3 regions of the uncultured Phascolarctobacterium sp. genome follow, and region 3 is predicted to be linked to each of the others. Evidence: riboswitches for the same ligand, from Rfam matches in the RefSeq annotation. Region 3 holds a riboswitch; each other region holds the start of a gene.
What was found. A riboswitch is a leader RNA that binds a small molecule or an ion and turns the genes downstream of it on or off. The one in region 3 is predicted to bind cobalamin.

Region 1 (8,225 bases), on a different contig from region 3:
AAGCATAAAGTTTCTGCCAAGATTGTGATAGTTAGTATCACCGTTAGTTGTAATATCAATTCTATCCAAAATATTATTTAAATGGAAAAATATTTTGTGATTATCCTCAGGTTTGTATGATAAATCAAGGTCTGTAAAAAACTGTGGTTTGATATTTCTTTCGGTAGAAGTATTAGAAATTCTATGTCCTACAAAATTTCCTGATAACATTCCGTTAAATTTATTTTTGTTGTAATTAAGAGTACCATTGATCTGATAACGTCCATAACAGTCATGCCAGCCTAAATCTCCATATTCTTCTTCATTTCTTGCCTGAGGCTTACTATATGTTAAGCCAATATTACTGCTCCAATTTTTATCATGGACAGTAGTACATGACAATTCAATACCAGTATTGCGGAAATCTTGATTAACATAATAAATATCATCATTTTTGTCACGAGCAGCTTTTAAATAATCTTTTATATCATAACTAAATAAAGCGACCCTCCATGATCTTTTATTTTCATTTAATTTATAACCTATCTCATAGTGTGTACCCTGTTCTGGCTTAAGATCTGTTGTAGGTAAAATATTAGAAGTTCCGTAAATTTGTGTTAAATTAGGCATTCTAAAAGATTTTCCTGCTTTAGCATAAAAACTGCTATCATCATTAATTTTATAAAGATATTGTACTTCAGGGGTAAATTTACTCAGGTCATCATTTTCTGTCGTAATTTTCGCACCATTTTTTTTCGTTTCAGTAGCCTTTGAACCAACAGCCCAAGTTTCTCGCATATTAAAAAGCAAATTTGATTTTTCATTTAGACTCATATCATATGAAAGATACAAAGAATAATTGTCCCTATCATAACTCATACTATTTGAAGTTCCCCGCAGATCCATATCTTCTTTCTGGAAACTCGCACCAACTAATAAAATATTTCGTCCCACATCAAATTTTTTCTGTACATTCAAGTTTGTATTATGCCCTTTCCTCCAACTATTAAGTGTCGGAGCCTTCCAACCATTACCAGATGGTGAAATTTTATCGTATGTTTTTTCTTGAGTTCCATAAGACACATGTGCTTGCCAATCGTCTTTATCATAGCTCAGCAAAAAATTATTATCTGTATCATAATAATCTCTCATTTCAGTATATTTTTTACTAACAGCATCTTTTTGAAGGTATCTATGCTCATTCTTTGAATAATTATGGGTAAATATTAATCCATCTGCGATCTGATAGTTCCACATAACACTTTTCCGCTCGCCTTTAGCATAATCAAAAACATTACCCGTAGTTTTACCATCAGCAAGACTACTTATACCTTCAGCCTTACCACGATTTTCGAGACCTGCTACAATGCTAAATTTTCCTGCTCCTAAAGAAATATCATAACGTTCTTTACCAAAATTACCCGCTGAAACTTTAATTCTGCTCTTTATAGTTTTTTTAGTAATAATATTTATTACACCTCCTGTCGCTTCACTTCCATATAATACAGAGCCGCCGCCCCTTACCACTTCTATTTTCTCAATTGCATCACTGGGAATATCTTCAAGATTATATTTACCATCCATATTCATGGGCACTCCATTAAGTAAAACCAAAGTACCCACTTGGGCACCACGAATCATTATTTTACTTGTCATCGTACCCATCGCAGCACCATTAAATCCCTGTGATTGTATAGTAACACCTAGAGTATTCTGCAAGACATCAAATGCATTGTTAGCTCCACTTTCCTCAATTCTCTTGATATCATATACCTCAACTGCTGCAGGAGTATCTAAATCTCTTGTTTCCATTCTTTGTGCCGTAACAACCATTGGATCCAGGGTAAAAATCTGTTCCGGTTCTTCTGCGTGTACTGCTGTACCCCCCCAGATGACACTACCAGTTATCAGTGCTGCCATAAGCGCGCTTTTGTTCAAGCTTTTCTTCATCAAATTCAACTTCCTTTCAATTTTCAATTTACTGTCACCCTGCTTTAAAAGTGTTAAAAAATAGAAAAGCCCCCTTTTCCCAAAAACAGATAAGGAGGAATAGAGGCTAAATTCGTGCCTGTTCTCCCCTATACTGTCTCTCGCAGAAATAGAGTTACTGGTAAAAGCTGACTTAAGCAGTATTTTACTGCTAATACAGCGGCGGGACCGTGTTAGATTCTCACTAACTTTTATTTATTATACATTACCAGTATCAAATATCAAATTTATTTTTCTACTATGTGTGATATAATACTATGTATAGTCATTAGACAGTCAAGAGGTTGGTGAAAATTTATGGAGAAAAATAAAAAAAAATTATTTACGACCGGTGAGCTGGCTTCTTTATGTAAAATCCACAGAAAAACTTTGCTTTTTTATGACAGGCTTGGCCTTATCACACCGGAATTTATCGATGCTAACGGTTATCGTTATTATGCGAGAAGGCAGTTTTTTTCTTTAGAAATCATTTTGGCATTACGTAAATTAGATGTATCATTACCTGAAATAGCGGAATATCTTAAGCATAAATCTACCTCTAATTACAAAAATTTACTTACAAGACGTGCCAATATATTAGATCAGCTTTTATCTGATCTTCAAAAAATGCGTACTGAACTCAGCGAGAGAATATGTTTTTTGGAAAATACCGAAACTTTGCCTCTGGAAATAATAACTTTGATAAATGAAGAGGAAGATTATCTTTGTCTAAGTGATCCGGTGCCACAGAATGCTGATTTAAAAATCAGAACAAAAATTTCCGCTAAACATTTATTAACTTTAGCTGATTATATAACTTTTAATAATCACGTTTCTGGTTATATACTTGATAAAAATTCTTTTCTGGCTTGTGAACGTCCGTATACTAAATATTTTTATCAATCCTTTACACAGCCTTTTGACTCGCCTTATTTTTTTCTTAAACCGGCAGGATTATATGCCACAATTTACTTTAAAGGTATTTATTGCTCGTACGGCAAACCTTATATTGATCAGTTATATAGATATCTACAGGAAAACAATTTACAGGCTGTCAGTGATATTTACATGACTTCGATCAGAAATCATTGGGTCACTGATGATAACGGCAGTTATTTAAATAAATTATCAATACAGGTAAAAAAATAAAGCAGAACTTTGAAAGTTCTGCTTTATTTTTTTACTTTATTCTGTTACGGCTACAGCACCCTGTTCGCTGAAGTTGATAACTGTATTCGCCGGCAATTCTATTTCAAGGCCATTATTTTTCCACTTTAAAGCTTCTTTAGTCGTGCAGCTGGTTACTTCACCAGCAGGTGTTAAGCTGACTGTACTCTTAGCTTTAAATTCTACAAAACCGGCATTTTCCATGTCAATGGCATTATTTTGCCAACCTACCGGCCGCAGTTTGGTATCTTCTGCCAGTGTGCCCATCTTTACTGCGCCATTATCATAGAAATCCAGAGCTGTACCGCTTTTAAATGCTACAAAGCCATATTCGTTCTCTCCAAGTCCAATTGTTGTTTCGTCGGCAATAGTGCCGCTGAGAACTGTGCCCTGCTCGCTGAAGGTTACAGCTGTGCCGCCTTTATAACGAATATGTCCATAACTGGATAACGCTATGTTATAGGTGCTGTTGTTGTTCCAATAACGGTAATAACGCGGGAAAAACGGGCTGCGATTGGTATAAGCTGAAACAAAATAGTAATCGTTGATGATACGCTGCCAGCCCTGCGGCCGCAGATATGTATCGCTTGCCAGCACACCGCTGACAACGGCTCCATTATCATTCAGGCTGGCTGTCGTGCCTTTTTTAAATTTTATCTGGTCGCCTACCGACCAGCCTTGAGGATAAAGTTCTTCATTCTTTGTAAGAGTTTTGGCTACCGGGGCTGCAAATACACTGCCGCAGAAAGCGCACAAGCTTAGGACTATTGCAGTTTTAGCCAGAATCTTTTTTGTTTGCATTGTGATCAGTCCTTTCAATATTTTATGATTCTTAATTTAGCACTTTTATTTTAGTTGTTCCATTTAGTTTAGTTACAAAAGAACTAAATTATTTTTTTGTTTAATTTTGTAGTTATTGAAAGCGATATACTGATAGTTTTTACTATTTATATTGTAGCATGTTTTCTTTATATTGATTTCAAATTTTTTGCAAAAAAATGCTCCCGACTATATTATGCGGGAGCCTGGATCAAAGCTGTTTATGCCATGTCTCAAAACATAAAAGCCTGATCCAAAAAGGAGAAGGTATTATAATCTATTTTTGAAGGATAAGATTTAGTAAATTATGCGCTGGCTGGGAAAAACGGCCAGACGACAGGAATAACGATAATAGACACTATAAGGCACACTGCTACCAGTCCAGTGCCTGCTTTTAAATAATCCATAAATTTATAGCCGCCGGGGCCCAGGACTAAAGTATTGGGCGGCGTGCCTACCGGAGAAGCAAATGCACAGGAGGATGCGATCAAAATAGCCATGAGCACCGCTTTGGGCGATGCACCCATTTGCGCAGAAAGTGCAATACCTACCGGGCATAATAAGGCTTTAGAGGCTGTATTAGACATAAACTGCGTAAGAAGAACGGCAAGCGCAAACAAAACTGCAGTTACTACATACGGTGAAGGATCACCGCCCAGCATTTTTACTGTGGCTTCAGCAATCAGTTTGCCAGCGCCGCTGGTATTCATTGCTGTTGCTACAGGAATCATTCCCGCAAAAAGAAAGATCGTGACCCAGTCGATGGAATTATAGGCTTGCTTTTCGGTAAGGCAGCCTGTGAGCACCGCAACAACTGCTCCTACAACTGCAGCGATTTCCAACGGCACGACGCCTGTCGCCATACTGCCGATAACACCGATCATAATGATCCCACAGATAATCTGCTTTTTAGTGCTCGTTTCATTTTCTAAAATTTCTTCATCGATTTCAAGATTCAGGTTACTGCTTTCTTTCGGCAGCAGATATTTGCCGATAAACATCATATAAACGATACCGGCGATAGTAATAGGGATACCGATCCAGGCATATTCAAAAAAGCCAAATTGCAATTCCGGCATACCTGCAGCTTTCAAAGCTACGTTAGCCAAAATATTAGGCGGCGTACCAATAAGAGTGATCGTTCCGCCAAGTCCGGCGGCAAATGCCAAAGGCATCAATTCGCGTGAAGCTGAAATTTTGGCATTGGCACAGATACCAATAACTACAGGTATCAGACAAGCGGTAGTACCTGTATTGGAAAGTACTGCGGACATCAGTGCTGCAATGACCATGATACCAAACATCAGGCTGTTTTCACCTTTGCCAAACATCCGTACAACGCCGCCGCCAATTTTTTGAGCCAGACCGGTATAAAACATTGCGGCACCGACTACAAACATACCTCCGAAAAGAACCACGGTCGAATCAGCCAGTCCCAAAAAAATCTGGTTTTCAGGAACAAGCCCTAAAGCGCAGCAGGCAATCGATGCTCCAATTGCTGTCATTGCCAGAGGAATCATTTCTGTTACAAATAAAAGTGCGACGATCGCTAATAATATTAAACATTTGATTGCGGGTGTCATTCTTTTCCCTCCTATTTTTCTTTAAACAGATTAACATATTGAAACGTGTTTAAAAACAATCTTCCGTCTTCACCCCGATGCGGAAAAACACTACCTGCAGCCTGCCGGTTTTGAATAGCCCTGTGGTAGTATTTTTTATCAACTTGTTTGAGGAACTCTTTTATTTTAGATATTTCTTTCTTATCTTCATCCGGCATTTTTGCTATCCTCCTTTTCGCCATTTTTAAGAGTACCTTTCACTGGAAAAGAGTATATAATAAATTCCTAAATAATAAAAATACCTATTCTTCATCAAAGTTATGCTAAATTTGCATACTGTAAAAATCCTGATAAAAAATTGAAACAGATCTGAATTTTCAGATCTGTTTCAATAAAGGAACAGCTTCCCAGTACAGTAACTATTGTTATTAAAATCCATCACAGTAAAATAGTCTTGATATAGTTTCGATAAAAATCACTTTCAAAAATCTTGCAGTAATTCATCAGCACTCCTAAAATACTGCTGCAGCTCATTCTCTTTTGAGAGCCTTAAGTGCTTCAGCCGGAAGTTCACAGCCTTGTACGCGACGGATAAAGCTGTATCCGCGTTCGCCGCAGTGTGGGAAAACCCTGGCTGCCATTTGGCGTTGTTTACGCAGATGACTGAACAGGAATCCTTCTCCTTCGTTATTGATTTTTACTGAATTGTTGGCCATTGTTGCTTCTGTCATCAAAATCACTCCTTAAAAATTTTCTTTATAAGTACCGATAGTGTTTACTGCTTAAGACACCTAAAGTATACCCCAGAGCTTAAAATAATAAAAATATCCATTAGGAATTTAAGTTATAACATTTAGGAAAAACTAACAATTATTTTTATGATCAAATAATATTTTATATTGACACAGAATAAAGGAGTGATTAAAATAAGAGACAGTTACAAGTGAACATTGCTGAAACAATCCGGCCAAAGTCATTTGATGACACGGTCCCGCCGCTGTAAAGTCAGCATAGCCAGATTGTTTGTCTTTTGCTGCGAGCGACAGTAAAAAAGATCATAACCATTAACTTTGTTTATTTTCTTTACGTCCGCGCAGGACGTTTTTTTATTATTGGGAGGTTATTGAAATGGAATTGGAAAGCTATAGAAATTTTTTGGCTATTATTGAAGCGGGAAGCTTTACCGGAGCAGCAGAATGTGTACACGTTGCACAGCCTGCACTTAGCAAACAGTTAAAGACATTGGAAAATTTTTTTGGGGCCAAGCTTATTCTTACGACTCGTGGCAGCCGCCAGCTTATTTTGACGGAAGCAGGACGGATCCTTTATCAAAAAGCTAAATATATCTGCTCTTTGGAAGATCTGGCGCGCAATGAAATAGATAATATTATAGGCGGCGCCGTTGGTACGCTGCGTATCAGCGCTGCTAATTCCAGATCTGCCCTGTTTATCAGCACATCATTAAAAGATTTCTGTCAATTATATCCAAAGGTGACTTACGAAATCTATGAAGGCGGTATTGCCGAGCAGGCGCAGCAGCTTTTAAATGGTATTACTGAACTTGGGATTTTAAGTGTTCCCATTACTCATGAGGACAGTTTTGAAGTGCTTTTCCAACGTCGTGAAGAATTATCGGCTGTTTTCCACAAAGAAGCCGTATGGCTTGATCATTCTAAAGCTGATATTACTCTGAAAGAACTGGCAGAAATGCCGCTGAGTGTTTCTGCCGGTTGCTGTGACCTGCTGAAAAAATGCTGTGCTGAAGCTTCTCTCTCTCCGCAAATACTAAGTATCAACACCACTCGCAACACCACTTTACAGTGGGCTTACGAAAGAACCGCTGTTGCTGTAGTGCCTATCGAACCCGGAGAGTTTTTGGGACCTGATCTGGTAACAAAAAAAATATCTGATACCAACATTGATCTTTTTAAAACCATTGTCAAGGTTAAAGACCGTCCATTATCGGTTATTGCTCAAAAGTTTTTAAAATTTTATTCTCAAAAACGCAACTCTCAGCAGGTATGTGATTTGCAGAAGCTGCTTGGCAATCTACATTCATAACAAAAAAACAGACCGTATAAACGGTCTGTTTTTTTATTTTGCTTTTTTATTTTGTTCCTTAAATGCGGCTTCCTGCCACAAATACCAGACGCCTAAAGAGCGCCAGGGTCGCCATGTTTCTGTAAGCGTGCTTATTTGCCCGCGTTTGGGAATATCACTTAATCCCTTAAGTTCTTTCAATTCTTTCTTAAAGATAAAATCTGCTGATGGCACTACGTCTGTACGGCATAAGGCAAGTAACAGAAACATTTCAATAGTCCACTGCCCCAAACCGCGAATCTGGACAAGCTGTTTGGTGATTTCAGCATCAGTCATTTCAGAAAATTTTTCTATAGTTACCTTTCCTGCGACAACTGCCTCAGCAAAGCTTTTCAGGTACTCGGCTTTTTGTTTTACCAGTCCCTGTTCGCATAAGTCTTCAATAGAAACATCCAATACGGCCTGCGCTTGCAGCGGCGTGCCCAAAAACTTTCCTAATTTTTCCAGTAATTGCATACTTACATCCGGCGGCAGCTGCTGCGAAACGATACCTGTGACCAAGGTCCCGAAATATTTCTCCTGCGGCTCCGGCTTCAATACACATACAGGAAACCTATCGATCAACGGGATCAGCTCAGGCGCATGTTCACGCAGATATTTGGCTCCTTCAGCCCAATCTGGGGTTTTGAG
Region 2 (8,225 bases), on a different contig from region 3:
AGAAAGCCATTCATATGTTGCTTCAAGGCTGCTGGGGATACCTAAATTTATGTAGCTTATCTGCATGGTTTCGGCAAACTGTCTGGCAAAAACCCGCACTGCTTCAAGATTTTTGGGGATGAATCCCATCGCTGTAACTGCACTGACTGCGGCAGTTTCCTGCAGCTGCTTTAAAGTCATGCCGCCAGGAGGATAATAGATATTTTTAAATCCGAACAATCCTAACAGTCTGTTGATTTCATCGATCTCACTTTCGCGGCTGAAAATGACGTTGATACCAAATACTGCCAGCGCCGCTGGATTTTTAGCAGTACCGCTTAAAGGATAGACGAGCTTTTGACATAAAGCTTTGGTGACTGACAGTACGCCGTCCACCGCTTTTTGATTCATAAAGCCTGAGCCTTCGACACATAAAACAGGTATACCTGTACTGGCTTCAGTTTCTCTGCAGATCGCTTCAACATCGTCGCCAATAACTCCGGCGGCACAGCCTGCCGCTACGATGATATATTCCGGTTTCCGTACTGCGGCAATGTCCAGCAGACATGCTTTTAAGAGTTTTTCGCCGCCAAAAATAGCTTCTTTATCTGCCAGCCCGGTAACAAACAGGTTGCTGCCATCACATTGGCCGTTAAAATATTTATTAGTGGTAATTTTAAGGCGCATTTCCCAAAATGCGTTGTGTGCAATGTGCGAACATGACTTGGGAGCATGAAAGACTATTGCAGCCCGAGGATTATAAGCGGCAGCCAGAAAAACACTCATCAAGTTACAGTGAATAACTTTTTTCCGTTCTGAATTTCTGATCATTTTTTCGTCCCATTCGTATTTTCATAAACTATTGCATATAATTTTTCTATTCCTGCGGCGGCGTGGTGTGACAGGCAATTGACGTAGCTTTGCGGTATAACTACAGCCTGACGTTTTTGAATGGCGGTTATACCGGCATAGGCCGGGTCATTATATATTTCTTCCAGTTGTTCTTCGCTGTTTTTATATGCCCCGCCTTGCGACCATGAGCCAAGCAGCAGAAATTCCGGGTTGGTTTTGATAACTTCTTCTTTACTCAAAATACGGCTGGTGCCTGCATAGTCTTTGGTAACAGGGCGTGCCTGTTCATAGCAGTCGTCGATGCCGGCCGCAGTCATGATGTCGTTATAGATGCATCCTGCTCCGCCTATCGCTCCAAAGCGCAAGAAAAGCAAGGCTGAGCGGCGCTGCTGCGGTGGTATGGCTGCTACTTTGGCCTGCATTGCAGCGAGCCTTGCCTGCATATTTTTTACGATCTGCTCTGCCTGTTCGTTTTCGCCTACTGCGGCGCCCATACTGCGTACTAAGGCAGGGATTTCGTCGAGTCTGGAGATGTATTTAAAAACATATACTTTTATGCCAACTTCTTCCAGGCTGTCTATATATTCACGCTTGGCAGTGTCCGGCACAAAAAGCAGATCAGGTTTCAATGCTACTATGGCTTCAAGGTTATTTTCTACTATGCCCTGTACGTCTTCAGCTTGTTTATAAGCCATCGACAGCCCCGGGTCGTGTACCCATTTACTGACGCCTGCTATTTTTTGATGCTCAACAAGGTCTAGCAATATTTCATCGGCATAAACAAAGCTGCTGGCAATACGTTCAGGCTTTTTTGGAAAGCTGATTTCTTTACCGCGGAGGTCGCGTACTGTGTAACTTTGTTGCTGCTGCCCGCTAGATGGCAGCAGGTCAATATTTTTACTGCAGCCGCTTAGGCAGAAGGCCAGCGTCAATAGCAGGTACAGCAAATATTTGGGCATCGACGGTCATCTCCCTTCGTTCAAAATATACTCTTTATTTAAAAGGTGCGTTCATAGGTCAGCATCCAGTTGCGTTCTTCCAGCAATGCGCCAGAAGTACCGTTGCTGGAACCGGTTCTGATATCGTCTCTGTTCAGCAGATTATACACAGTCAGTCTTAAAGTGTCTTGATCTGTCAGTTTATGCGCAATGTTCATGTTAATGTCAAGCATCGGTTTGGTTCCATTTACGCGGCCTGCCATATAGTTGGCAAAAATATTGGCTGAAGTTTTTGCAAGTTTATAGCCTACGCCAGCGTTCAGCCCCAGTTTAAAATCAGTGCGTTCCCATTCTCCGCTGCCAATGGTTTTCTGCTGCGGGTTGGCATAGGAAACTCCTAAATTGTAGCTGAATTTCTGGCTCAAAGCTTTTTCATAGCTCAGTTCAACGCCGGTATTACGGTATTTTTCGGCATTTTTATAAATATTAAGGCCACTGGCACTATCTGTGGCACGATAGATCCTGTCATCGATTTCCATATGGAAAACATTTAATTTAATCAGATCGCTGTCGGTAAATTTCTTTTTCCAGCCCAGTTCATAGTTCCAGCCGCTTTCTGCTTTCAGGTCAGGGTTCATGACCTGGGTAGATGTGCCCCATTGTTCGTTGACGTTGGGAGCGCGCATCGATTTATTGATGTTCAGGTAAAGATTTTCATTTTCTCTGAGGTTTTGCAATATTTGAAGCTGCGGGCAGAATTTACTGCCTGATTCTTCTACATATGCTTCGCGGGCGCCTAAAAACAGTTTTGTTTTGGCACCCAACTGCGTTTCGGTCATGAAGAATACTGCACCACTGTCACGTTTGGCGCTTTCAGCTCCGACAGTATTTTTGGTGTCTTCATTTTCATAGTTGGCACCGGCCGTTAAAACAACCTTTCCCAGCTGCCATTTATTTTGAATATCGGCACCGATATTATGACCTTTTTGATGTGTAGTAGTATTGTATTTCCAATCTCTGCTGCGCATATATACGGCAGCGGATAAATCATTATTGTTATAGCGCATTTGCCCAAAATGATATTGGATATTGCTATGGAAACCAGGTGCATATTGCCCATTATTTAATTTGGAGCAGTCGGAAATCTTTTTGCTGTACATATATTGAAACAGCAAATTATCGGTTATATTATATTGCAGATTCAAGCTGTCTTTTTCCAGGTTATCTCCCATATAAAAACTTGTAGGATTGGACTGATACACTTTGCCGCGCCCTTTAGACTGCTGCCGGCTGTAACTGATTTGTAATTTATCGGTCGCAACATTGACTGCGCCTTTGAATTTATTTTTATCGCCCCAACCAGCAAGAACTTTGGTTTTGCCCTGTTTTTTATTGGTTATGATATTGATGACACCGGCACTGGCGTTAGAGCCATATAATACTGCCGAGCCGCCTTTTACTACTTCGATCCTGTCAATGATGTCGGTCGAAATGGATTCAAGATCATAGTTACCGTCCTGATTGAGCGGAATGCCGTTGACTAAAATAGCAACATTATCCTTGGATACGCCTCTAAAACCAATATATGTGTTGCCCGTAGGCGAAGCAGTCAGCGTAAAGCCGGGTATATTTCTAACTACTTCCATGACATTGTTGGCACCCAAGCGTTCAATTTTTTCCTGGTCAAATATTTCCGTTGCCGCAGGGATCTCAAGGTCACGTGTTTCATAGCGCGTAGCAGTAACTAACACAGGGTCCAGTTCAAAGCGTTCTATCTCGTTTTGTTGTTTGTCAGCAAATGCTGTACCCCCCCAGATGACACTCCCGCTTATCAATGCTACCATCAGTGTACTTTTACTCAAACTTTTCTTCATCATCAGCTCTAACTCCTTGCCATTTAATGTGTAATACAGTAAAATCATATTAGTCACTATTATGCACGTTTTTTCTTTTTGATAATTTATTTAATTAGCTTTTGTTACTGTATTACTTATCTAATGATAAAGTATATAATGCTTATAGTGTCAAGGTGGTTTTATGCAAAATATATCAAAAAATTATTTTACGCCCGGGGAACTTGCCAAATTAACTGGCATTTCCAAGCAGATTCTTCTTTATTATGATAAAAATAATATTTTTTCGCCTACCTTTGTCGATGACAAAGGTTATCGTTATTATTCTTTATCGCAGTATTTTTCTTTAGAAATTCTTATAACCATGCGTAAACTGGATATTCCGCTTCAAGACATCATGGCGTATCTGCATAATAAAAATCTTCAGGACCTTAAACAGATCTACAGTCAAAAATTAAGCGAATATCGATATAAAATAAAGCAGCTGCAGCAATACGAAGCGGCGCTTGAAAAACGTCTGACCCGTTTGGATAAAATAGAAAACATACGCCTTGATCAGATAATGCTGTCTGAAGAGCCTGAACAGTTATATTATCAAAGCAAGGAAATTTTTTTAACCCAACCCACTAAAATACGGATTTTAAAAATTGCAGAGTATATGCTGCCGCATTTACGTTCCCAGTTTTTAGAGGATTGTGTTATTGGTTTTTCGTTAGACCAGAATGAATTTCTTGACTGCGGCAAATTATCCAGATACAGGATCTTTGTACAGATAGACGACTGTAATATAGATGCTGTTGCTGATATTCTCTGTAAAAAATCCGGCTTATATCTTTCGTTGTATTGTAATTGCCATTATGGGCTTATTGATGATGACATCAAATTGAAAATTAAAAATTTCCTTGAACTGAATCATTTGAAGCCTTGCAGTGATATTTTTGTATTTCCTATCAGGAATTATTGGTCTGCTACTACTACAAAAGAAGAAATTTCCCAGATTTGTCTGCAGGTAGAATATATTTGATAAGGTGTACAATGATTGTATACTTTTTATATTTTGCTTATACTTGTTTTTAGCCGTAAAAAACCTCTGAGTATTTGGGGACTATACCCCGAAAAACGGACAGTGAAATAAAACACCTCCTGTTGTAGAATAGAAACTACAGCCGGAGGTGTTGTTATGTCCTGAAAATATACCAGGGTTGCAAATTTTAGTGAAGAAGTGCTTAGACGAAAAGCAGCAGGCGGCGCCTAAGCGCTGCCTGCTGCTTTTTTTAAAAGGTTCTGGTATAGGTTATTTTCCAGTTAAATGGTAAATCAAGGTTACCATATCTGTTAGAATAGTTATCCCTGTCAAACAAATTATTCATCGTCAGGGTTATGTTGTCATTCTTAGTCAAATCATACGAAGTATTCCAGGTCAAACGGTTTCTTGACGGGACGTCATGCCCACCGTAATATTCCCTGTCGCCTAAATATTTATATGTAAGGCCGCTTGTAAGCTTGCTGATAGAATAAAAAACCGAAGCTGATACATCTATCCTGCCGTCATCCTGCACCCATTTGGGGTTGGCAGCGGAAGGATCTTTTACTTCGGGGTTGCCATAGCCAATTCCCAAAGAATAGCGCCATTTATCATTTACATTATGGGTAAATTCTGCTTCGATACCGGTATTTCTAAAATCGCCTTTGTTTATGGCATACTGTTCACCGGTACCGGGGTCTTTATCGCTCCAGCCTATTTTATTTTCAAAATCCATATGGAAGACTGCAAGCTTGATGCTTTTGTTATCGTAGATTTTTTTGATACCTGTTTCATAGGTCCAGCCTTCTTCGGGCTTTAATGTACCGGCCGCGGCTTTTTTGCCATAGTATGAATCTACTGTTGGCATTTGGAAAGCTTTGCCGATGTTTATGTACCACGAGGTATTGTCGTTGATTTTATACAGAGTTTGGAACTGCGGGTTCAGTATATTTTCGCTTTTTACCGGGTCGTCGATTATTTCGCCGCGCAGTCCCAGGGTAGCACTGAATTTATCGCTGAACACGTTGTTATACGAAAGGTAGATGGCGTTACTGGTTCTGTGGGCTTTATTGGCTTTGGTAACCAGGTTTTCATAGTTTTCGCGTCTTAGGCTGTAGCCGGTTATAAGGGTATTTTTTCCCAGTTTCCAGGTCTTTTGTACGTCACCGATATAGCTTGATAAATCGGCTGATGAGCTTACAGGGCCTGGTGTGGCTGCGGTAAAGTCGTAGCCTTCAGTACGGCGGTAGTTATAACCTACTATGGCTTTGATGCCGTTAGATTTGCCATCGTAGGTCAGTCCTGTAGTAATGCGTTTGTCGTCATAACGATAATTATATTTTTTATAGACTGAGCCTACTTTTTTGGCATCGTTATTGCTGCCGCGGGTAATATTGCCGTCCTGATAGATGAAAGTAAAACCGATCTCATCTGTCAGTGCGGCGGAGATCCCGGCTCTGTTTTTCTGTCCTTTGCCTACCCACCAGTCGGTAGACGAGCCTTCCGGATAAGCGTTGCTGTGGGTAAGCTTGTTGGAATATTCTTTAGATGCGGTTACGATAAGTTTTTCACCCGCATAGGTAACGCCGTAATCTTTATAATAGTTGCCGACGGTGCCTTTTACTTTGACCTGAGTTTTGCCACCTGGCTTTTTAGTAATAATATTAACTACGCCGCCCATAGCTTCGCTGCCATACAGGGTTCCAGCGGCGCCTTTTATGATTTCTATTTGCTGTACCATATCTATGGGGATACCGTCTAAGGAGTTATAGTTTTTAAGGTTCATGGGGATACCGTCTACCATGATCAGGGTGCCACGGTCGTAGCCGCGGATAACGGTGCGGCCTGAACTGAAACCAAAATCCTGACCGGCGTCGCCGTAACCGGTACTTGTTAGGCCTACTTGATGTTCGATAGCGTCAAAAACGTTCTTATAGCCGGCTTCTTTGATATTTTGTTCAGTAATGATATTAGTGGTTGCCGGTGTATCCAGGTCTCTGGTTTCTGTTCTTTGAGCAGTTACGATCATTGGGTCAAGCGTAAAGGCCTGATTTGGTTCCTCAGCATGTACTGCAGTACCCCCCCAGATGACATTGCCAGTTATCAGTGCTACCATCAGTACACTTTTACTCAAATTCTTTTTTGACATACTCAACTTCCTTTCACTACATTTTTATTATTGAAATAAAGACATTTCCTGTACTCATTCTTTATGACCGCACATTATTTGCCTTTACTTGCAATCACCCAAAATAAAAATACCTTCTGCGCTAAGGCAAAAGGCATTAAACAGCTTGATTCAAAATAAAAGAAGCCGATAACATTACCTAACTGTCTCACGCAGCAGTAAAGTAATTATCAGGCAGTTCTTCTGACTCAAGTTCATCATTCATCCAAGCCTTCCCAGATAAATTCCAGTGGCATATTTTGGATGAACTCACTTTTACAGCGACGGGATCGTGTGGGTTTTACACCCAGCTTCTCTATTAAGACCTGTGTCACCTGATAATATCCATATACATTTATTTTGCAAGTATACTATAAACAATTTTACAATGCAATCTTTTATTTTTATTTATTATTTAATTTTCTTTTTCAGCAACTATTTTGTTGCATAAAAAGACCCCGCGCAAGCAAGCTTGCGCGGGGTCTGAGATTATTCTGTATTTTATTTCAGCACTTCAGCAATTACATCGTTGGTCAGGTCTTTGCCGCCATACAGCATTGCGCTGCTGTCAACTACGCTGCTGATGCCGGCACGTTTGGCTACTGTGGCAATAGCTTTCTGAACTTTTTTCTGGATCGGCCCCATCAGGTCCTGTTCGCGTTTGGCTACCTGCTGCGACAGTTTTTCGCCTAAGGCCTGTTTACCGCTGTCATCTAAAGAGGCCGCCTTGCTTTCAAATTCCTGCTGCGCTTTTTGGCGTTCCAGGTCAACAGCGCTCATGGTAGTTTTAATATCAGGATAGCTTTGAAATACCTGCTGGACATTAACGTAACCTACCATATTTCCGGCTTCGGCGGCTGATACAGCGCCGCAAATGCCCAGTGCCATGACAATCGTCAAAATAAAGGTCATAATTTGTTTTTTCATCGTTTCCAACACTCCTTAATTTTTGTTTATAATAAATTTATTATTACCGTTTTTTATCCCGAACTGCCGCAATAAATTTAGCCGCCGCCATATCCGTCAGGCCGTAATCAGCAAACTTCAGCAACAGCTCCTGCACCAGCTGCATTTGTTCTGCTGAGCCATGAGCTGCGATATACCTGGTAATCCGATTATTCTTTTTCTTATAATCAAGATACAGCGCTATCCCTTTGTCCAAAAGTTCATTGCCAGTCACAAACCGCTGACGGTCAAGCAGGACTTTGGTATAGCATTTTTTATAATTTCCCAAAATCACAGGCCACGTATCAAGGACCTTAACTGTCCCATCGGCTTCCAACAGCTGAAATTTTATCTGCCCCGGATATTCTGCCTGTTCTAAAAAGGCAAGCAATGTTATTACATTTACTGCGCAGAACATATCATAGTCAAAATACAAATGTAGAGTATCATAATTCTTCAAGCAGCTT
Region 3 (8,225 bases):
TGGAAGGCAGGGCTTCGCAGGCCGAGATCGCCTCGGAATTGAAAGCAGCCCCCTTTGCCGTCAAAAAAATGGTCGAGCAAAGCCGTCGTTTTGGTTTGGGCGAATTGGAACGGGCGCTGCTGGAGCTGTCGCAGCTCAATATTGAAGTGCGTTATGGCGGCAGACAGTTTGAAAAGCTGGAAGAGATACTGATCCGCCTGCTGAGTGACTGATCTGCGGTGCTGGTTGAGAAAAGCGTTTAAAGTTTCTTGTAAACACTGGACAAGCCAGACTGATGTTTGTTATAATGATGGCGATAGATCAATGGGGATCTTTCTGTTTTGCTGCCCAAAACAGGAAGGTCCTTTTTATATTTGTAGTTGTATTTCTGTTTCAGCATTGGGAAAGGAGCGCGGCACAGTGCCGCAAGTGATTACTATGATGAACAAGGAAATGTTGTATTACATCAACCCCGAACAGCAGACCCCGGAGGAATTAAAGGCTTTGCTGGAGATACATCCGGAAATCAAATTCGTTTCTTTTATGGGTGTGGATTTTGCCGGCAACGACACTGATGAAAAAGTGCCTATCAATTTGTTTCTTGAAGATATTAACGGCTTTCTGGAAGGCATGGCAGCCCAAACCGACGGTTCTTCCGTTGTTTTGCCCGGTATCGCTACGCTGAACAATGCCCGCGTCGACATGAAGATCGATAAAAGCGTCAACTGGTACATAGATTATAATTACGAGCATTTTGATGCCAATACCGGCAAAATGGTCGGTACTCTGCGTATCCCCTGTTTCCTGATCCATAACGAGGTCTTTGTCGATTCCCGTTCGATCCTGCAAAACAGCCTGGATTATGTGGAAGCGCAAATGCTGGAAATGTTCAAAAAACATCCGCAGATCGCAGGACTGGAGCATGTCGACCTGTCTCAGATCGAAAAACTGATTTTTACCTGTGCTACCGAACTGGAATTCTGGGTCAAATCCCCGCGTGAAGACGCGCCGATCGATGCACTCTCATCTTCACAGATGATGCAGGAACAATATTGGCAGCGTACACGCGGTAATGTGCGTACTGCTTTGGAGCAGACTATTGAAATGATGGAGGCCTACGGTCTGGAGCCGGAAATGGGCCATAAAGAATGCGGCGGTATCCGCGGTCAGATCGACGGGGCCGGCCATATGACCCATGTCATGGAACAGCTGGAAGTAGACTGGAAATTCAATGTTGGCCTGCAAACTGCCGATAATGAGCTGCTGGCCCGCATCATCGTCAAAGAAGTTTTCCGGATGAACGGTCTGGAGGTTTCCTTCCAGGCAAAACCGATCCCCGGTGTTGCCGGCAGCGGTGAACATACCCATGTTGGTATCGCCGCCAGACTTAAAAACGGTAAAACAGTCAATCTGTTCGCACCCGGCGATATGAAAGCTGATTTCCTTTCCGCTATCGGCTACGGCTCGATGATGGGTCTTCTGAAAAACTATGAAGTCATCAATCCCTTCATTTCGGCGACGATCGATTCGCTGAACCGTTTGAAACCCGGTTTTGAGGCTCCTGTCTGTATTGTTACCTCTCTGGGTATCAGCCCGCAGATCCCTTCCCGCAACCGTACGATCCTGGCCGGACTGATCCGCGATATCGACAGCCCGCTGGCGACCCGTATCGAGATGCGTTCGCCGAACCCCTATACTAATACCTATATCGCCATTGCCGCTTTCTATCTGGCTATGTGGGACGGTATCAAGGCCTGCGTGGAATCCGGCAAAAACCTGAAAGAGCTGGAAGCCGAGCTGTCCAAAAAAGCCGGCGTTGAAGGCTTCTATCTGGAAAAAGACCGTGAATACCGCAGTGAAGACGATGTTTTTGAAGATTTTACCGAAGCAGAGCGCAGCCGCCTGTTTGGTAAACCGCCTGCAACCGTGTGGGAAAATATGTGTGGCTTCAGCAAATATCCTGAAAAGAAAGCCGCCCTTACCAGCGGCAATATTCTGCGTCCGGAATTTATCGATTCCTTTGCTAAGGGAGCCTTAATCCGCTGGCAGACCGAGCTTTTAAACAGAATGATCCCCGAATTCCATGCCGAGATCGTAGCCATGAAATGCCTGCATGATACCGGCTTCTACAATAAATGCGACGACGAAAAATGGGCCAAGATCGCCGCTCTGCGCGTGATGCTGGCTAAAGATTCTGTCGAAGCTCCCTGTATTTTCACCATGATCCGCGAGGCTTTTGCCCGTGGTGATTTTGACAGCGCTTCCAAATTGAAGCTGGAAATGGTCAAGACCATGGAAACACTGCGCAGCAGCTATCACGATTATAAACAAAATATCATCGACTGATAAAACTATTATCACTGGACCCGCCGGTAGCTGTTATCGGCGGGTCACGTTATTTTTCACAAAATGTTTGCTTGACTGGAGCGGAGTCAAGGCCTGTATAATTTAGGCAGGGAAAACAAAGCGGACGGTATCAGTGCCGTGACGAAAGATAAATATTATTGGGGGAGCGCAAAATGAGGTGGAATAAGGTTTTTTCAAAAACAGGTCTGCTGGCAGTGATGCTGGTAGTGATCGGAATAGGAATATTTTTTTATGAACGGCAATACTGCGGGGCCGAACAGCCGGCGCGATATGAAACGCAGCAGCTGCGGCAGGTGATCACAGCTGACAGTAAGACTTCGCGGACGATCATGTGGCAGACGGCGGCGCCTGAAAGTGACGCCTGGGTGGAATACCGGCTGCAGGGCGGTCTGGATATTCAAAAAACAGCGGCGCATGGCAAAGAATTTGCAACTGACGCAGGCACTGTCTATCAGCAAAGCGTGACTTTGACAGGGCTGGAACCTGCGTCAGTATACGAATACAGGGCCGGCAGCGGCAAAGAATTTTCAGACTGGCATACATTGCAGACAGACGGCGGCGGTGCTTTTTCCGCTTTGATCTTCGGTGATTCGCAAAGCCTTGATTATAATGTCTGGCGGCAAACAGCGTCAGCTGCCTATGCTAACGACAAAGCGGCCGCCTTTTTCATCAACATGGGCGATCTGGTCGATAACGGCGAACAATACAGCCAGTGGCGCAGCTGGTTTCGCGGTGCGGCAGGACTGCTGCCGCAGATACCTGTAGCCCCCATCAGCGGCAACCACGAAAACTATTCGCTGCAATGGAAGCCCTACAAGGGTGACTTGTATCTAACTTTGTTCGACCTGCCGCTAAACGGGCCGGAAGGTCTGCAAAAACAGGCTTACAGCTATGATTACGGCGAGGTGCATTTTGCTGTTATCGATACGCAGCTGGAAGAATTAAAAGACTGGCAGCCTGATTTGGTTGCACGGCAGGTTAAATGGCTGGAAAACGATCTGGCAGCCAGCAACAAAAAATGGAAAGTAGTTTTAGTGCACCGCAGTCTGTTCCGTTATCAGGATGGTAAACCGAACGAACTGGGCGCGGCCCTGCTGCCGGTTTTGGACCGCAGTAATGTAGACGTAGTTTTTTCGGCACATATCCATACCTATGGACGTACGGCGCCCTTTAAAAACGGTAATGTAGCAGGACAGGGAACGGTCTATATTTCTTCTGGGCGCAGCGGTGACAAGACCTGGGCCGGTTCGCGGGCCAAACCGCAGGAAGTGGTTTTTGACAATGTGCTCGATCAGCCTAATTATATGAAACTTACTGCTGACAGTCACAAACTTACTGTTACCAGCCTGAAGCAGGACGGCAAGCTCATCGACACAATGACGCTGACAAAATGACAAGCTTCTGATTTTTTGATATAATAATACTATTAACAAATCAATGAATGGAGTGACATCATGGCTAAAGACAGTTCTTTTGACGTTGTCTCGCAGGTCGATATGCAGGAAATGGACAATGCGGTCAATCAAACGAAAAAGGAGATCGCCCAGCGTTATGATTTCCGCGGCAGTGATGCCAGTATCGAATTAGAAGAAAAATGCATCAAATTGGCAGCCGAAGACGAATACAAGCTCAACGCAATTATCGATATGCTGCGTGCCCGCATGGCCAAGCGCGATATCCCGCTGCGCTGCCTGGAGCTGGGCAAGGTAGAACCGGCTTCCAAAGGTACGGTACGCCAGACGCTGAATATCCTGCAGGGCATACCCAAAGAAAAAGCCAAAGCGATCGTGGCTGCTATCAAAGCTATGAAGCTGAAAGTAACTGCCCAGATGCAGGACGATCAGGTGCGCGTGAGCGGCGCCAAAAAAGACGAATTACAGGCAGTAATCCAAATGCTCAAAGCAGGCGACTTCGGTGTCGATCTGCAATTCATCAATATGCGCTGAACAGGTTTGTAAACGCTTCCTGCTTATGTAGGAAGCGTTTTTTAGTTTCTCGGCAATGTGACTTGTTAAGGTCTGATAGGTAGCAGATTTTTCAGCTGTAGGTGTTGCTTAAAAATCTGCAAAAAATATGTATACATGTATACATAGAAAAATTAAAAAAATAAAATTTTAAATTAAGGATATAAATAAGCCGCAAGGCCTGATGACAAGTAGTTGAACATCTTTCAGAAGACTTCGTTTGCAGCAGACAAACAAAACTTGATTAGGGGGGGACATGTGTTATAATTGACTCAACAAAATAAATAGCAGTAATTCTTAATCATAACGTCAGCGCTAAAGCAATAATTGCCTGAATGTCGATCCCGTCGGTAAAATGGTTGAGAATTTACAGTTTGTACTACGAGAGATGGTAAAGCTGGTTTGGTATCTTGTTTAAGATACTATCAGACAGTTTTATCGTTCTACGATAAAACTGCTTTTTTATTTTGTAGTAAAAATTATATATTGTTGGAATCAGGTACATTGTTGGTCTGTCAATAATGTTTAACAGGGAAGTCCGGTGTGAATCCGGCGCTGTCACGCAACTGTATTAGGGAGCTTCAGCATTGCAGTCCTTTCACTAAGGGATGCTGGAGTAATGATCTTGAGTCAGAGTGCTGACTGGTTCTATCTTTTGAACAGCCTGCGTAGACAGACTGGGAGAAAATTTTGCAGAGATATTTAAGTTTGGCGTTTTGCCAGACAAATATTTCTGCGGACGCTATGATTATGCGCTGAAACCAGCAGCGCGGAAATTTTAGTATTTTCGACCAGAAAAGCGGAGCAGGCTGTTTGGTAAAAACAAACGCTGCACTTTCACCGTAGGGACTGGTTGAAAATGCAGCGTTATTTTTTAACAAAGAGTGGGAGGATGGATTTGTATGAGGAAAGAAAGAAGAGGACTGCGGCAAGCAGCCATAACGGCTGGTATTTTAACTGCTATGGGCGTTTGCACATTAGGGGGGGACGTGAGACCTCTGTGGGCGGCAGAAGCAACTGAAAACGCAGTGGAACCAGCAGTGACGCAGGATGTCCAAGCTGCGGCAGATGAAACTGAAAACGATGGTATGTCTTTTGATCTGGAGGGCGTAACTGTTGAGGCGAAGCGGCCTGATTGGGAAGCTAAGCTATCACCTGGTACGGTAACGGTTATTCGCCCCGATGACTACAAAGGCGAGCAGAAAGACCTGCCGGACTTTTTAAAAATGGTTCCCGGCGTACATGTACGCGAGGTAAACGGTAAAGGTCAGTATACAACAGTCAGCGTACGTGGTTCTACTGCGGCGCAGGTCGGTGTTTTTGTCGACGGCGTGCTGTTTAATCTGGGCGGCGACGCGGCGGCAGATATTTCTACTATTCCTGTACATAATGTAGAACGGATCGAGGTCTACCGCGGTTACATACCGGCGCGCTTTGGCGGTACCTTTATGGGCGGCGTTATCAATATCGTTACCAAACGGCCTACTAAAGCTAACGTGCAGGCCAGCTTCGGCAAAAGCTCCTTTGGCGGCTACAAGGGTAATTTACAAATCGATGCTCCATTGGGTGGCGGCGCTTTGATGGTCGGTATCAACCGTGACCAAAGTGACGGCGATTTTAAATATAAAAATTTTGCTAATGATGCAAGATATCAACAGGAATTGAAAAGATTAAATACAGCAATATATGGTGATCCTAATAACGCAACTATTGGCGGAAGAATGGGTATATTATATGTCAATAAAGTTATTGAGGAATATACAGATGGAGGATCAGGTGGGGCAATAAAAAATTATCTTTCTATGGATCAGTGCATGGATATCTTGAATAGTGACCTATCTGAAATGAGAGACAAACTTAATCATATTAGAGACGACCTGTATGAATATTGTCCTGATGAGTATAAGAGTACGTGGAATGATGATTTTCAGACAAGTGTTGCTAATAAATTTGAGCGAGTTGTGGCATATAAGGATGTAGTTAAAACATATGAAAGCCCTGAACGCTGGCGTAAGGCTAATGATTATAAAAATACAGATGTTATCGTAAAATGGCAGGATGACCACTGGCTGGCCAAAGCTACCTGGAAACAGATCAAACGGCATTTGCCGTTTCCCTATAATAGTAATTATGCCAGCCTGGCAGGTATAGATACAGATGGGCCCACTCACGACTTAGTTGGCGGAGGAATTCCGGGATCTAATTTTTTTGAAAGCCCGCTTAATATCTATGTGCACCGTAATCAAAAACTGACGGCAAAGGAAGCCTTGCTGGGGCGGCGCGATACGGTTGGCAATTTAGAGTGGGGCTGGAGCTTAAATTATTTGAAGCAGAATAAAGATTATTATGTTGATAACTGGCAATGGATAGAAAAAAATTCCGGAGCGATGTTAAATTCATATGCTGCCAATAGCCTGTGGAGCAAGTATGACAGCCGCCGCCTGGGGGGGAAGATAGACGGCAGCTATAAAGCCGGCGATCGGCATCTGATCGAATTTCTGGTAGACGCCTCTAAAGAAAAAATGGATATTGACGGCTGGCGGATGCATGATTTTGAAAATTCCAGCGAAGATACCCGCGGCAGATGGCGTAACTACTATGAGCAGGAGATCATTAATGCGCAGATTCAGGATACGATTACATTAAATAAAAAAGGTGATTTTTATCTGACGCCCAGCGTTCGTTATAATCGTTCTAAGATTTTAGGGCGCAGCGACCGTTATGACGAAAAGAATGATCCGCAAAATGTAAAATGGTTCCATCAACAGGATGAGCAAACTGATGATAAAGTGACCTGGCAGCTGGCGTTGAAAAAGCAGTTTAACGACCACTTTACGCTGCGGGCGACAGGCGGTACTTACTACCGGCTGCTCAATATGTACGAGATCGCTGGTGACGGCGCCGGAATTTGGCCTATGCCGAACGTAGGCGGCACTGACAGCGTGTTCCCTATGCCGGAAGAAGGCAAACAGTGGGATGTAAGTGCTATTTGGGACGGCAAGGCATTGGGAGCCGACACGGCTAAATTCCAGCTGACTTATTTTGGCCGTGATTCTGAAAACCTACTGCAGTTGATGAGTCGGAATTTCTTCTTTTTCTACACTAACGCTGCCAAAGCAAAAGTCAATGGCTTGGAAATACAGGCAGACATGTCTTGGCAGAAATGGGATGTTAATTTACAAGCGACCTATACTAAACCTAAAGACGTGTTCTATGATATGACTAAACTGCCTGGTTATGACTCCAATACCATTGCTGGAAGCTTGACCTACCAGCCCCAATGGGAAGGCACAGCGCGCCTGACCTATCGGCCCGATACTAACTGGAGTTTATTTACGCAGCTGCGGTATGTGGACTGGATGGTTACAGACCCGATACCGTTAGCTACTGGCGCTGTACAGCGCCAGTCCTCGCTGACGACTATGGATGTGGGCGTAAAATATAAGTTTAATAAATCCTTGCAGTTGGCAGTGGGCTGTAATGATGTCTTGAATAAAGCTAATGATATGTATTTAAGTATGGCTGGTACCGGCGAGCTAAGAAATATCCAATACCCGATTCAGGGGCGCACTTATTATGCGACTCTGCAATATACTTACTAAAATAACAGGCGGCAGTATGCCTGGGAGGTGAGGCCAATGATTTAATCGAGGTTTTATAAAAAGAGAGCAGTAAATATTATTACAAAAATATTTTTAAATTAAAGGAGCGTGTAAAAAATGAGTGAAAATTTATTCGCCTATACAGCTACAAATTCTGGTTATTCCCAAGGTACTGCAGGTGCGATCAACGGTGATAGGGCTGCGGCTGCCACTGCTTTAACGGCTGTAAAAAACAAAATTACAGGGCTGAATGGTGATCCGGCTTTCTTTAATTATTTTGATAGAAACAGCAGCCGTCTGGTGCTGCGCCAAT

Region 1: linked by a shared signal. The riboswitch ahead of Q4G98_RS07075 (TonB-dependent siderophore receptor) and the one ahead of Q4G98_RS10325 (TonB-dependent receptor plug domain-containing protein) in region 3 are both predicted to bind cobalamin.
Region 2: linked by a shared signal. The riboswitch ahead of Q4G98_RS07100 (TonB-dependent siderophore receptor) and the one ahead of Q4G98_RS10325 (TonB-dependent receptor plug domain-containing protein) in region 3 are both predicted to bind cobalamin.

What each region holds. Positions count from the first base shown of each region.
Region 1 covers NZ_CATWDQ010000007.1:47,688-55,912, reverse strand. Annotated here, with positions in the region: gene Q4G98_RS07075 (TonB-dependent siderophore receptor) at 1-1,929, opposite strand, end outside; cobalamin riboswitch at 2,071-2,196, opposite strand; gene Q4G98_RS07070 (MerR family transcriptional regulator) at 2,266-3,096, shown strand; gene Q4G98_RS07065 (hypothetical protein) at 3,133-3,915, opposite strand; gene Q4G98_RS07060 (SLC13 family permease) at 4,239-5,516, opposite strand; gene Q4G98_RS07055 (hypothetical protein) at 5,528-5,713, opposite strand; gene Q4G98_RS07050 (hypothetical protein) at 6,026-6,226, opposite strand; gene Q4G98_RS07045 (LysR family transcriptional regulator) at 6,624-7,556, shown strand; gene Q4G98_RS07040 (DNA-3-methyladenine glycosylase) at 7,590-8,225, opposite strand, start outside.
Region 2 covers NZ_CATWDQ010000007.1:58,209-66,433, reverse strand. Annotated here, with positions in the region: gene Q4G98_RS07120 (nitrogenase component 1) at 1-810, opposite strand, end outside; gene Q4G98_RS07115 (ABC transporter substrate-binding protein) at 807-1,790, opposite strand; gene Q4G98_RS07110 (TonB-dependent siderophore receptor) at 1,829-3,646, opposite strand; gene Q4G98_RS07105 (MerR family transcriptional regulator) at 3,807-4,646, shown strand; gene Q4G98_RS07100 (TonB-dependent siderophore receptor) at 4,897-6,795, opposite strand; cobalamin riboswitch at 6,990-7,167, opposite strand; gene Q4G98_RS07095 (OmpH family outer membrane protein) at 7,315-7,740, opposite strand; gene Q4G98_RS07090 (hypothetical protein) at 7,784-8,225, opposite strand, start outside.
Region 3 covers NZ_CATWDQ010000016.1:29,667-37,891, forward strand. Annotated here, with positions in the region: gene holA (DNA polymerase III subunit delta) at 1-212, shown strand, start outside; gene Q4G98_RS10310 (glutamine synthetase) at 421-2,325, shown strand; gene Q4G98_RS10315 (metallophosphoesterase family protein) at 2,499-3,740, shown strand; gene Q4G98_RS10320 (YajQ family cyclic di-GMP-binding protein) at 3,801-4,292, shown strand; cobalamin riboswitch at 4,791-4,971, shown strand; gene Q4G98_RS10325 (TonB-dependent receptor plug domain-containing protein) at 5,399-7,912, shown strand; gene Q4G98_RS10330 (hypothetical protein) at 8,030-8,225, shown strand, end outside.